DNA from 3 places in the Lysinibacillus sp. A1 genome. Region 1 is predicted to be linked to each of the others. Evidence: riboswitches for the same ligand, from Rfam matches in the RefSeq annotation. Region 1 holds a riboswitch; each other region holds the start of a gene.
The links. A riboswitch is a leader RNA that binds a small molecule or an ion and turns the genes downstream of it on or off. The one in region 1 is predicted to bind S-adenosylmethionine.
Positions count from the first base shown of each region.

Region 2: it holds a riboswitch for S-adenosylmethionine, as region 1 does, so the genes downstream of both, metA (homoserine O-succinyltransferase) here and PI85_RS07765 (Na+/H+ antiporter NhaC family protein) in region 1, are expected to answer to the same signal.
Region 3: it holds a riboswitch for S-adenosylmethionine, as region 1 does, so the genes downstream of both, PI85_RS05460 (O-acetylhomoserine aminocarboxypropyltransferase/cysteine synthase family protein) here and PI85_RS07765 (Na+/H+ antiporter NhaC family protein) in region 1, are expected to answer to the same signal.

Region 1 covers NZ_JSZM01000011.1:12,672-16,961, forward strand. The annotation lists gene PI85_RS07760 (VanZ family protein) at 1-812, shown strand, start outside; gene PI85_RS07765 (Na+/H+ antiporter NhaC family protein) at 1,242-2,522, opposite strand; SAM riboswitch class I at 2,627-2,730, opposite strand; gene PI85_RS07770 (DUF3953 domain-containing protein) at 2,850-3,083, opposite strand; gene PI85_RS07775 (hypothetical protein) at 3,121-3,621, opposite strand; gene PI85_RS24410 (hypothetical protein) at 3,655-3,825, opposite strand; gene PI85_RS07780 (bifunctional 2-polyprenyl-6-hydroxyphenol methylase/3-demethylubiquinol 3-O-methyltransferase UbiG) at 4,047-4,290, shown strand, end outside.
Region 2 covers NZ_JSZM01000041.1:41,520-45,809, reverse strand. The annotation lists gene PI85_RS22465 (endospore germination permease) at 1-1,404, shown strand, start outside; gene metA (homoserine O-succinyltransferase) at 1,460-2,395, opposite strand; SAM riboswitch class I at 2,495-2,604, opposite strand; gene PI85_RS22455 (nucleotide excision repair endonuclease) at 2,807-3,178, shown strand; gene PI85_RS22450 (hypothetical protein) at 3,226-3,588, opposite strand; gene PI85_RS22445 (TrmB family transcriptional regulator) at 3,634-4,290, opposite strand, start outside.
Region 3 covers NZ_JSZM01000008.1:57,900-62,189, reverse strand. The annotation lists gene PI85_RS05470 (DASS family sodium-coupled anion symporter) at 1-459, opposite strand, end outside; gene PI85_RS05465 (glycerol-3-phosphate acyltransferase) at 659-1,291, opposite strand; SAM riboswitch class I at 1,447-1,560, shown strand; gene PI85_RS05460 (O-acetylhomoserine aminocarboxypropyltransferase/cysteine synthase family protein) at 1,678-2,982, shown strand; gene PI85_RS05455 (hypothetical protein) at 3,313-3,699, shown strand; gene PI85_RS05450 (homoserine dehydrogenase) at 4,173-4,290, shown strand, end outside.

The sequences.
Region 1 (4,290 bases):
TTATCGTTATGAACATTGTCTACGCCCAACAGGAGTTTGGTCATCTAGCAATAAACGCATATACAAAATCAAAAATGTCAGAGGTTCATGTATCCACATCATTGGAATTAAGCGCAGCACCCATTGTTGCTCCTGTCTACAAGAAAATCATTCAAGAAGGTGACGTAAAAGACCTATTACAACAGAAACTAGGATTATCAGAGATGAATGCATCTGATGCCAAGGACAATGACGAAACGCTAGTGGAAGATCGAAATGGGATCGCGTATACATTGGTTACCAATAATTCAGAGGGACAATGGTGGTTAACCGAGAATAATTATACACCGGAGCAAACTTCAGCTGTAGAGCAAGAAGAAAAGGCGAAGTCATTGATGGATGAACTTTCTATACTACCTCAAGATGCAGAATTTACTGTACAGGAGAATGGTGAATTTGAATGGACCTTACCAGACCGTCCTGATGTAACTAAAGATTACTGGACTGGAGATGTCAGTCTTGGCCTGAAACCGGATGGTCACATTTATTCGTTAACCTACAGTCTTCATGAAAATCAATTTATTCGAGAGGTAAACATACTGTCTCCTGCAGAAATATATGAACGAATAAAGGATGGCGATTTCCCTCAAATAAAGTATAACGCACTCGTACAGGAGGAAGACCTAATTATAAAAAAAGGAGACCAAATTGAAATTGAATCGATTGAGCTATCGTATATGTATGATACAAAAGGCTTCTATCAGCCCATATACAATGTTTCTGGCAAGTTCAACGACAACGATTGGTTTACTTTAATTCAGGCAAGAAAGTAACAGCTCGTTCAAAATACTTAAGCAAAGCCCAGACTCCCATTAATAGAGCAACTGGGCTCTTTTATTTTCGACTGTAAGGGGCTCCCCTTTTTGAATGAACTATCCCCCTACCCCCTAAAAAAGTAGACTGCTCCCCTATTTTTCTACTATTATTTTTTTACCTAATACCATTAGCGTTTATTGTTTGGTTCTTATTGAAATTTATTAACTTTAAAATAAAGTAAAGCCGTTGATTTCCACTATGGGTGGGCGCTTTTCATGAGCGGGGTCCAACTGCTTCCCGCCCTTCGTTCCAATTAGGGGTAGATATTAACTGCACCACAAAAAATGCTCCCCTTAGATAAACAGATTTTATTTTTTAATCTGTCTACCTAATAGGGAGCATATCAAACTACTCGATGGCTTTTGTCTACTGTCTGAATGTAAAGTTTAGGCTTTCTTTTTTTTCGGATACCCAATGAATATCGCTATCATACCACAAATACCAATAAGAATTGGGTAGAAAGAGTACGGCAAGATACTCACTGGCGAAATTTTGGCTACACTTGCGGCTACAAGGAATTGGGCTCCGTATGGGAGAAGACCTTGGACTGTACAGGAGAAAATATCTAAAATACTTGCGGACTTTCTCGGCTCAATCTCATACTGGTCAGCAATATTTTTGGCAAGCGGCCCCGCAATTAGAATAGCAATTGTATTATTGGCCGTAGATAAATTAGTTAGACCCACAAGACCAGCTATACCAAATTCAGCACCCTTCTGCGATTTAATCCTGCTCGTTACAAGACGGAGTAAAAAGTCAATTCCCCCATTAAATTTAATAACCTCCACCATTCCAGCTATTAATATAGCCAGAAAGGCGATTTCATACATCCCTTCCATTCCTTCACCAATCTTTTGTATAAGGCTCATTATGTGATAGCTTCCATCTGCTAAGCCAACAGCACCGGCGAGAACAATCCCTAATGCAAGAACGAGGAAAACATTCATTCCAGATAACGCTAAAATAATAACTAAAACATAAGGAATAATTTTTATCCAATTATAGCTTAGATGCTCTACTTGGGCTGTCCCCCCGGATGTCATAAACCCTAAAATAATACTTGTAAGAAAAGCTGCCGGCAATACAATCCAAAAATTGACCTTAAATTTATCCTTCATTTGCGCGCCTTGTGAACGAACGGCGGTAATAGTAGTATCTGAAATAAAAGATAAATTATCACCAAACATCGAACCGCCTACAACCGCTGCCATCACTAAAGCAATAGGTAGCTCCGTAAGATCGCTTATCCCAACTCCAATTGGCGCCAGCGCAACAATCGTCCCCACTGATGTGCCCATGGATAGAGAGATGAAGCAGGCAATGATGAATAGGCCTACGACAAGCAGGTTTTGCGGTATAACCGATAAAGCAAAGTTAACAGTGGAATCTACAGCCCCCATCCCCTTCGCTACCTCTGAAAATGCCCCTGCTAATAGAAAAATAATAACCATCAGCATGACATTTAAATTTCCAGCACCTTGGCAAAAAATATCAACCTTTCGGGAAAATGATTCTTTTCGATTCATGGCTAGAGCTACAGCACCCGAAATGCTGATGGCTACAATGACAGGAAAGGCATAAAAATCACCCATTATAATCCCTGAACCAATAAATAAAATCATAAAAATAACAAATGGGATTAGCGCCCATGGATTCTCTTTCTTCATTGTCTACCTCCAAAAATTAAAAATCAGCCATATTTTTTATTTTTTCACCATAAAAAAGACCTCATCTTGAAATAACAAGAAGAGGCCTTATAGTTAAAACGCTCCTCTTATCTATCAAGAACATTGCTTGCTGGATTTGGCACAGTAACTTAATAGTTCCGCTGCCGAGATTTCATCGGGCCAGTCCCTCCATCTCTCTTGATAAGAAGAAAAAATATTATATTTTTGACACAATATTAAAATACTAAAATAAAACATCCATAATTGCAACATGTTTTTAATTGTGAAAAAATTACAGCACTATCATCAAGTGCGAAATTCAACTTTTTATACGAATATGAAGCTTTGAATGGACACATAGACCGAAAATATAAATGCCCCGACTAAAAACCAACCATATAATTTTCTCTCTCTCCGAAATTCATTAATTCCTAATGTTAACATAAATAAACCTAGAAAAAGGATCATTAAAAAGTTTAGCCGATAATCATGTGTCATAAATCCGTAAATGGAAAGCGTGATGCCTATTATTGATAAAATAATTTGTACTGTTTTTAACAAAACGATTCCCCCTTTTTGCTTGAACGAATACTTACAGTTATCTAACCTTTTTTGAATAAAAAAATTCTATGATGGGTGCGATGACAAATGCAAGCCCCACAACTAAAATCAAGGGATAATTTTTCATGTCATTTAAATTGGATACACCCTCTGATACAAATAAAATTAAACAAGCTACGATCATTAAAGCATAATAGCCAATCTTGGCACTGTGTGCTTCAATATGTTTATCTAGTTCATCTTTATCTTCTTTAATACCGTTATGGTTACCCGAATTCAGCCAATTGAATAAAAAGGATAAGGAAATAAAGCTAATTATTATAGAACCCCCATCAATTATTCCGAAACGAACCCATCTATACAGGGTAAAACTAACAAATGCACAAAAAAACACAATGACTATAAGACCGATTAATTTTTTTGATTGATTCATTTTCTTTTTATCCTCCATAGTGACCTTTAAAGCTATCACCATTTCAATATTGATATTTATAACTTTAAAAATCCAATAATACCCATTAAAACAACCATCTGTCAAATTTAGTTCACTCAGAAAATCCACCACTAGACATCAACCGATTGGTGTTTGGCTAGTAGTTTCTGCACTGACTGCAATTGTTTGGTTCGCAACGGTTGGTGGAAGTATAGTAGGTACAACTGGACATTGAGCTATTGAAAGCTTACTTCCCTTCTTCTTCGGATTTATTACCGTTTTAATCTTTTTGGGGGCTAATCCTTTCATATTTAAATAGCATCGGTGGTAAAATAATGGGGAAAAAGCTTATGCAAATAGTTTCGTTTATTTCAGGATTACTCTTTTTGTACTTTACTTTTTATGTATTCTTGAATGGTTTTGAAAAGCAATTATAGGGGTGAAAACCATGGTTAGAAGAAGATAGCTAGCCTCCTAGGTAACCAAGCGTATGTAGGAGGCTATTTTAATCTATAGGAGATGTTTAAACGATGAAGCAAAATAAATATGATGATATGCAATTCTTTTCTGCTTACGAAAAAATGCCACGTTCTGTTCAAGGGCTGGACGCTGCAGGAGAGTGGCATGTATTAAAAACACTTTTACCTGATTTGAAAAATAAACACGTGCTTGATTTAGGATGTGGCTTCGGGTGGCATTGTCGATATGCGCGCGCACAACAGGCAAAATCAGTGATTGGTGTAGATATATCTGAAAAAATGCTGGAAAAAGCTC
Region 2 (4,290 bases), on a different contig from region 1:
GTCATTAGTTTGCTTGTTGTGAAATTATTTGTGACGTTAGGCGACCAAACACCGACACTGAATTTTATTGAAGCAAATGAAAAACTACTCGGGCGCTTTTTTGGAAAAATCACAGTGGTGTGCTTCCTTTCTCTTACCCTATTTGCGGGAGGAGAATTACTGTATTTTATTGGTGCTTTTATGAAAACAGAGGTAATGCCGGAGACGCCTACTATGGCATTTGCCTTGTTGTTTATTATTATAATTATGTATGCTACCTATTTAGGGATAGAAAACTTTGCTCGTTCAGCAGAAATACTTTTCCCTATGTTTGTCTTAATTTTTATTTTCTTTGTTGTCAGTATCACCCCACAAATTAAGTTTGAATATATACAACCGATTATGGAAGCATCCAAAACATCCATCTTATATAGTATCATCCGCTTTATAAGTGTCTTTTCTTTTTCGTTAGTTATGTTATTAATGATTTACCCTGCGAGTGTCAATGTCCAGCAATCCTCAAAAAAAGGATTTTACATAGGCATGCTTCTCGGTGGATTTGTACTAGTAACATTAATTACTCTATCCATTTTAGTATTAGGGCCAGCCAACACGGCTTCGCGAACTTTCCCTAGCTATGCCCTAGCACAAAGAATCTCTATCGGAAATTTTTTACAGCGCATTGAAATAATCATGGCTTTTATGTGGATTGTATCCATTTTTATTCGAACGTTTATGTACTTCTATACAACTGTTGTTGGAATTGCACAAATTATGAAATTGAAGGATCACCGCCCACTAATCCTACCAATGGGTATTATTATGGTCGGACTTTCGCAAATTGTTCACCCAGACATCGTCCATTCCAACATTTATAATGATGAGATTTGGCCAATTTATGCATTTGTTTGCACCATATTATTACCCATACTTCTCCTCATTGTAGCTGTTATTCGTAACCGAAAATCACTAGGTAATTCAACTGAAATGGGTCATGCGGATTCTAATGAGGGGCAAATGACTGATGCGAGTAATGCGGTTTCTAATCAAGTGAATCAGACGAAACCTGATAATACGGATTCCCATCAGGAGAATCAGGCGAAACCTAATAATATGAATTCCAATCAGGATATTCAGACGAAACCCGCTACTATGGATTCCAATCAGGATATTCAGACGAAACCTGCTACTATGAATTCCAATCAGGATATTCAGACTAACGATGCTAATACAGATAGCACTCAAGACAATCAGGATAATCAAGAAAAAACAGATAATCCAGTTTCTACTCAAGACAATCAAGATAAATCTGCTACGTCGAATTCCAGCCAAGTGATTCAGTCTGAAGCTGGCAACGCTACATCCAAACAGGACGATCAGGCGACTCCGGATAAAACGAGTTCTGATAAGAAAAATCTAGAATAACAAAGTCTAATTCCTTCAGCTGCTTAGTGAAGAAATTAGACTTTTTCAGTGTTATTTAAATATGATATTCAATTTCGTCTACAAAGTCCCATTCATATGGTGTCTCTTGGTATACGTAGTAGTTCAACCAGTTGGAGAACAATAAATGCGTATGGGCACGCCATGTATTCATCGGTGCCTTTGCTGGATCATCATTTGGGAAGTAGTTTACTGGAACGTCTATATGGATACCCTTGGCAACATCGCGACTGTATTCATCGGCTAATGTTGTCGCATCATATTCTAAATGTCCAGTAATCATAATGTTTTTATTATCTTTAGATTGCACGATAAACACACCCGCATCCTCTGAATAGGATAATAAGCGTAACTCTTGATGATTGCGAACCTCGTCAATCGAGACAGATGTATAGCGAGAATGAGGGGCAGTAAATAAATCACTAAAGCCTCGTACTAAATCTACTGTTAAATCAGTAATCACATGAGAATAAACCCCGGAGCATTTAGCAGAAAGCTCGACCTTTCCAATCCCATAATGATGATATAGCGCAGCCTGTGCCCCCCAACATATATGTAGCACGGATGTCACATTCTTTTTAGACCAATCCATAATTTCAGCAATTTCCTGCCAATAGTTAACCTCTTCAAACGGCATTTTTTCTACAGGCGCACCCGTAATAATCATACCATCATAGCGTCGATGACGAATTTGGTTAAACGTTGTGTAGAATAATTGCAAATGAGATTTACTGACATTTTTAGATTCATGAGTAGCCGTGTTTAAAAAAGTAATATTCACCTGTAATGGCGTATTTCCTAGTAATCGTAGTAATTGTAGCTCCGTTTTTTCTTTTTCGGGCATCAAATTTAAGATTAATATATTTAATGGACGTATTTGCTGTGTTCTCGCACGGTCCTCTTCCATCACGAAGATTTTTTCCTCACGTAAATGTTCTCCAGCAGGTAAATTTTTCGGAATATTAATTGGCATCTTGCGTTCCCCTCTCTTTTTTTGCTCCTTTTTCGAAAAAATTAAAAAATCCTCCACATTCCATATGAGATAGAATGAGAAGGATTTTTTTCACGTTCACTCTTATCTCTCAAAGGAAAAACCTTTGCTGGAATTAGCACCTTTCTAACATTTGTTAGAGGTTGCTGAAGCGTCATCGGGCCAAATCCCTCTGCTTCTCTTGATAAGATTATTTAATTATCTTGAATTGTAACATGGACTAGTTAGAATATCAATAATTCATAGAATATTTTGTTATTCCTATGCATGTTCTCCCATCATTTGATAAACACTAAGCTTGCTGTATATGGTTATTCTACATGAAATTTTATGGTAAACATGCCGCTATTATGTTACCATATATCTTTAGTAATAGAGAGGAACGTGAATACTTTGATTAATATTGAATTTCCAAAACCAGATGTAGTCATTCGCCAACGCGAACAAGATGTAAAACCAGGTGATGTCCCAATTACACCATACTTTGGTTTCATCGACTTCCACAAGATCACACGTGATAAAGGCGGCATTTTCTTATTTTATAATGAAAAGAATGAGCTATTATTTGTCGGTAAAGCACGTAAAATTCGCCAACGCATTAAAAAACATTTTGAAGACAATGTATCTCCGATGAAAAACTATCGTGACGAGGTCTTCAAAATTGAAGTCTATGAAGTAGAAGATCCTATGGAACGTGAAATTTATGAAACGTATGCGATTAATACGTTCCGCTCCAAATACAATGTAGATAAAGTATTTTATTAATATCAACAAAAACCGAAATCTCTTTTTTTAGGGATTTCGGTTTTTTATTACATCCTAGTCATGCGATCTATCGGCATGCTTTTTCCGTTAATATATAGTTCAATAATTGTCAACTCTGGGCTTTTGTTGATAGCATAGACATACGGTTGAGCTTCTTTCTTTTGCTCGCTTCCTTCCTTGAAATGAATGACTAACCGATCTTCATTTGCTGCCACACTTGCTAGCACATTTCCTTTCGAAAACATGACAAGATAGTACGTCACGTCATCTTCATACAATAACTGAATTCTGTCTTTAGCTATAATATGCTGTTGGATATGGTCAGGAACGATGGTTAGCTCCTGAATCTTAGGTGGAACTGGCAGCGGCGGTGCAGAATCACATCCGCCCATCCATAAGACATAAAACAATACTGGCAACATCCATTTTTTCAAGATGCTCCCCTTCCCTTATAGCTACTCTAAAAAAAATGCTTTACGCTCTTTAGCAATCCAGTCCTCAAGCTCTTTATCATCACGCTTCACTAGTCGATTGATAAGAACATCATGCCAAACATAATCCTCTAATAAATATATATGCACTGGATCATTCGTTATAAAAGCGGTTTCTTGATTCGACGGCGAGTGACCATAAATCATTTCTTGTCCATCAACCGATAAAATAAACCAGTGGGGTGTAGAAGTCTTTCTCGTATAGTGTGTGGCTCTGTGCTGATCGATAGATGCCAGATGTTCCCCGACATATAAGGTAATGCCATGCACCTTCACATGCTGTGATACCCCTTCGATATCCTCGCGTAAGGCATCGTACATATCTTCCCACATCGATAGGATAATTTTTGTCTCTGCTTTTTTTAATAAGTTTTGACAATAATTGATGATTGTCTGCTTCCCTTTTAGCATTAACACTTTAGGTTCCGCTTCCTGTTCTTTCGTTTCTAATTTTTCTAATTGATCACTAATCGACGTAAAATTTGATTGCCAGCGCTGTTGAATTTGCTGCAAAAACATTTCGACAGGAATAGAAGAATACGTCGTTTGATCCGCCGTTTCCTCTTTCAGTACGAATCCCTTTTCAACAAGACCATTTAATATGTCATAGATTCTAGCTCT
Region 3 (4,290 bases), on a different contig from region 1:
TGAAACTAATATAGCACCGAAAACAATGGCTTTTGTTTTTGTTCCTACAAGCGAAAGAATCCAAAGAGCAAGTCGTTTATGCAAATTGGTAATTTGCATGGCTGCCGCTAGAAAAAGAGCTGCTGCTACTAGGGCCACGGCAGAGTTACTAAAACCACTTAATGATAGTTTTAAGGCGCTAGCAGTACCTAGTTGTGTTGTTGGATCATCCTTAGATGGTGCAAGTCCTAGTAAAACTGTGACGAGTGCAATAATCATTGCAGAGCTAACAGGATATGAAACAGCCTCTGTTACCCACAGGATAACCGCGAAAGCTAAAATGGCTAAAGCGCGCTGTCCAGCTACAGGTAGATCACCGTTATTAGGTAAAAAAATAATGATAATTAATAAAGCAAAAGCCAACCCAATCCATAAAGGCTTTAAATTACGCTTCGTTGTTGTTTGTTTAGATGAAGACATATTTTCTCATCCCTTCTACGTCTACGTAAAATGACGGTTATTATCCATAACATCGGTCAGTATAATGTTTTTTTAAGATAAGAATTCGTCCGTTTATTGTATAGAATGAAAAGAAGCGGAATATGTCTGTTTTACAGCTTTAATAGTAATTAAAGAGATAATTTGTGGTCATAAAATATACAAATATCTCCTAAAAATATTATTTCTTTTTCTTGAAGGCAGAAGTAACTTTAGGCTCGGTTCCATTGATTAAACGTTGAATATTTTCAATGTGCAAAATAATAGCAATAGCAAAAAGTAGAATGGCAATAATGGTCGGGCCAAGCCCAGGAATCCATAAGTAAGTAGCGGTACAAAAAACGAGGTAAAATTCTAATACCCCAACAATTAAATAGTTCGTTGCAAAAGATAAAATAACAAATAGAATAAGTGCAAATAAACCAATCTTCCAATCAACCGCAAGTAAAATTCCAATGATAGAGGCAGTCCCTTTTCCACCATTGAAGCCCATATAAAAAGGGAAATTATGCCCCAAAATAACCCCTGCAGCTATCAAGTAGGTGAGGAGCCATGTTTGTTCTGCTGTTAAATGTGTTACATCTGTTAAATAAAAATGTGCACCGACAATGGCTACGACGCCTTTGCCAATATCGATAAGAGCTACTAAAACGCCATATTTCCAGCCGAGTGAAAGCGTAGCATTAGAGGCACCAGCATTGCCATGGCCAGCTTTTTTTAAATCAACCCCGGATAAAAATTGTGCCACCTTAGAGCCGTGAATACAGCCAATCAAATAGCCAACAACTAGAAAACAGATCACGGCTTTTACCATAAAAATACTCCTTTCAAATTTTTTTCTAAAATAGTGTATGCGTTCTTACTACGTAAAAGAGCAGACAGAAGTTTCGGAAAAAATAAAATTTAGATGTTGACAGAAAAAAACTCTATGCTTATACTTTGTAACAACGATGGAAATTGAATCTCATACTCTTATCAAGAGCGGCGGAGGGATAGGCCCTATGATGCCCGGCAACCAGTAGGTGATGAACTTACTAAGGTGCTAATTCCTACAGATTCTTACTTGGATCTGGCAGATAAGGGGAGGAAAACTTGCAACCGCAACCCTCTTCTTAGCTGAAGAGGGTTTTTGTTTTCTACAGAAAAATCCTCCTCATCTCCGGTACCATCGTAAAAAAAATAACCAAATGGAGGTACACAATGACAAATTTTAAACCAGAAACACTGCTGTTACATGGCGGTCAAGAGCCAGACCCTGTGACGGGTTCTAGAACTGTTCCTGTTTACCGTTCAACTGCTTTCGTTTTTAAAGACACTGCTCATGCGCAACGTCTTTTTGCCTTAGAGGAAGCGGGGAACATTTACACGCGAATTACGAATCCGACAGTGGATGTTTTTGAAAAGCGTGTGGCTTTATTAGAAGGTGGAACGGCAGCAGTAGCACTTTCATCTGGTGCAGCAGCTATTGCATTTTCTATTTTAAATCTAGCTGGGGCAGGAGATGAAATTGTAGCAGCTAGTTCTTTATATGGTGGTACGTATAATTTATTCGCGAATACATTACCAAACTATGGCATTAAAACGATTTTTGTAGATGAAACAAACCCAGAGAATTTTAAGACTGCCATTACTGATAAAACAAAAGCTGTCTTCGCAGAAGTTTACGGTAATCCAAGCTTAAAGGTTTTAGATATTGAAGCTGTAGCTAAGATTGCACATGACAACAGCTTACCATTAATTATCGACAGTACATTTGCTTCTCCTTATGGGTCTACACCAATTGACTACGGTGCAGATGTGGTAGTTCACTCAGCAACGAAATGGATAGGTGGCCATGGGACAACTCTAGGTGGTGTTGTTGTAGACGCTGGTAAGTTTGATTGGACTAGTGGGCGATTCCCAGGCTTTACAGAGCCGGATGCTTCTTACCATGGTTTACGCTATGGAATCGATACAGCTTCTGCAGCCTTTGCTACAAAGCTGCGTGTACAGTTGTTACGTGATTTTGGACCTACATTAAGTGCAGATGCAGCTTTCAATCTTTTACAAGGTTTAGAGACGCTTCATTTGCGTATCCCTAAACACAATGAAAATGCTTTAGCTGTGGCAGAATATTTACGTAACCACCCATCTGTGGAGTATGTAAATTATAATGGCCTAGAAGATTTTCCAACACATGAGTTGGCGAAAAAGTATTTAAAAAATGGCTTCGGTTCAGTGCTTACATTTGGCATTAAAGGTGGACGTGAAGCAGGACGAAAGCTTATTGATCATGTAAAGCTGTTTTCACATGTAGCAAATGTAGGGGATGCCAAGTCGCTAATTATCCATCCAGCATCTACTACACACCAACAATTATCAGCAGATGAACTAATTCAAGCTGGCGTAACCGAATCGCTCATTCGCTTATCAATCGGTTTAGAGGCAGTGGAGGACATCATTGCAGATTTAGAGCAGGCTATTACTCAGGCAACAGCAACAACTGAGCAAACAGTAGAAGCTTAATATAGAATGACAGGCGAATGTTGTAGCGTTTACGTATTTTCTCATTCGAATAGCCTCATTTGGTATACGTCAAACGTTGCTACATTAACCAATTACCTCATCCGGTAATTATCAGAACCTTTTTAAAAACAATACCGAGTAATTTTATATGTATTATTGACTTTGTTAAAACCTTGTTATATACTTGGAATTAAGTTAAATGTACGGAAAAACCTCGTTGAAAAGGTAAATGTTTTCATAAGTGATCCCCCCACTTTTGAATAGATAGGAGAGTAGTTACATAGCCAGTGGCTACTCTTCAAAAAAACTGATGATAAAGGAGTGTTTAAAATGGGTAATCTCTATAGTGCGCAAAACATTGCATCTTATCTAATTTATGAACTAAATGAAGGTCATGTATTTGTTAACAATCAATCCATTCAACACATCCTTACATTAGTGGAATGTAAATGGCAGCAAATTTTCGGTCATTCAGCGTATCAAGAACAGGTTTGCACAGATGATATTGGCTATACGATTAAGGAAGTTTATGAGGCATATGAGAAGTATGGTGTGAGCCACATCCAGCTTCCAGCAACAGAATTTTATTTGAAGTATGGTACATTTCAATTAGTGGAACGTACGTATGCAATACCAAATTTTACAGAAGAAGAAATTAGTATTGTTCAACAAGCTTTAACACAATATCGTTTTCAATTGCTTTCAAAAGCGAGCTAAATAATCCCTCATATATTTAGGCTCATTCTCTGCTGCTACAGGGAATGAGCCTTTTTTATAGTAGTTTAATTATTTAGCTGGTTTATGGGTGTCTGAACATACATATATATAATAGAAGAAAGACATCATAATTTGAGAGTAAAGAGTCAATATTTGTTCAAATCTTATGGATAAACTAAAAAAACGTATAGTAAAAGGAATGAAACCGATTTCTTTTGCACGTCTAGGGAAAACAAATGTCCTTCCTAGAAAGATTTTTCTTGTGTAAAGTATATATATGCGTTACAATTTTCTTTAAGTTAAATTTCGAATTATTTGAATTTGTATATGTTCTAACATGTACTGAATATCAAAATTTATCCAAAATTAAGGGTTGGCTAAGGCCTGCGGTTGGTGTCAAATGATTTGGCACAACCCCACGGAGAGTTTGGCTTGATGAAACTGCGGAATGTAAGTTGGAGGGAATAATAAGAATGGCAACTATAAAGGCAGCGATTTTAGGATTTGGAACGGTAGGTCAAGGAATCTATCATATATTAAATGAAAAGCGGGAAGATCTTAAAAATAAATTAGGCATTGAATTGGAAGTAG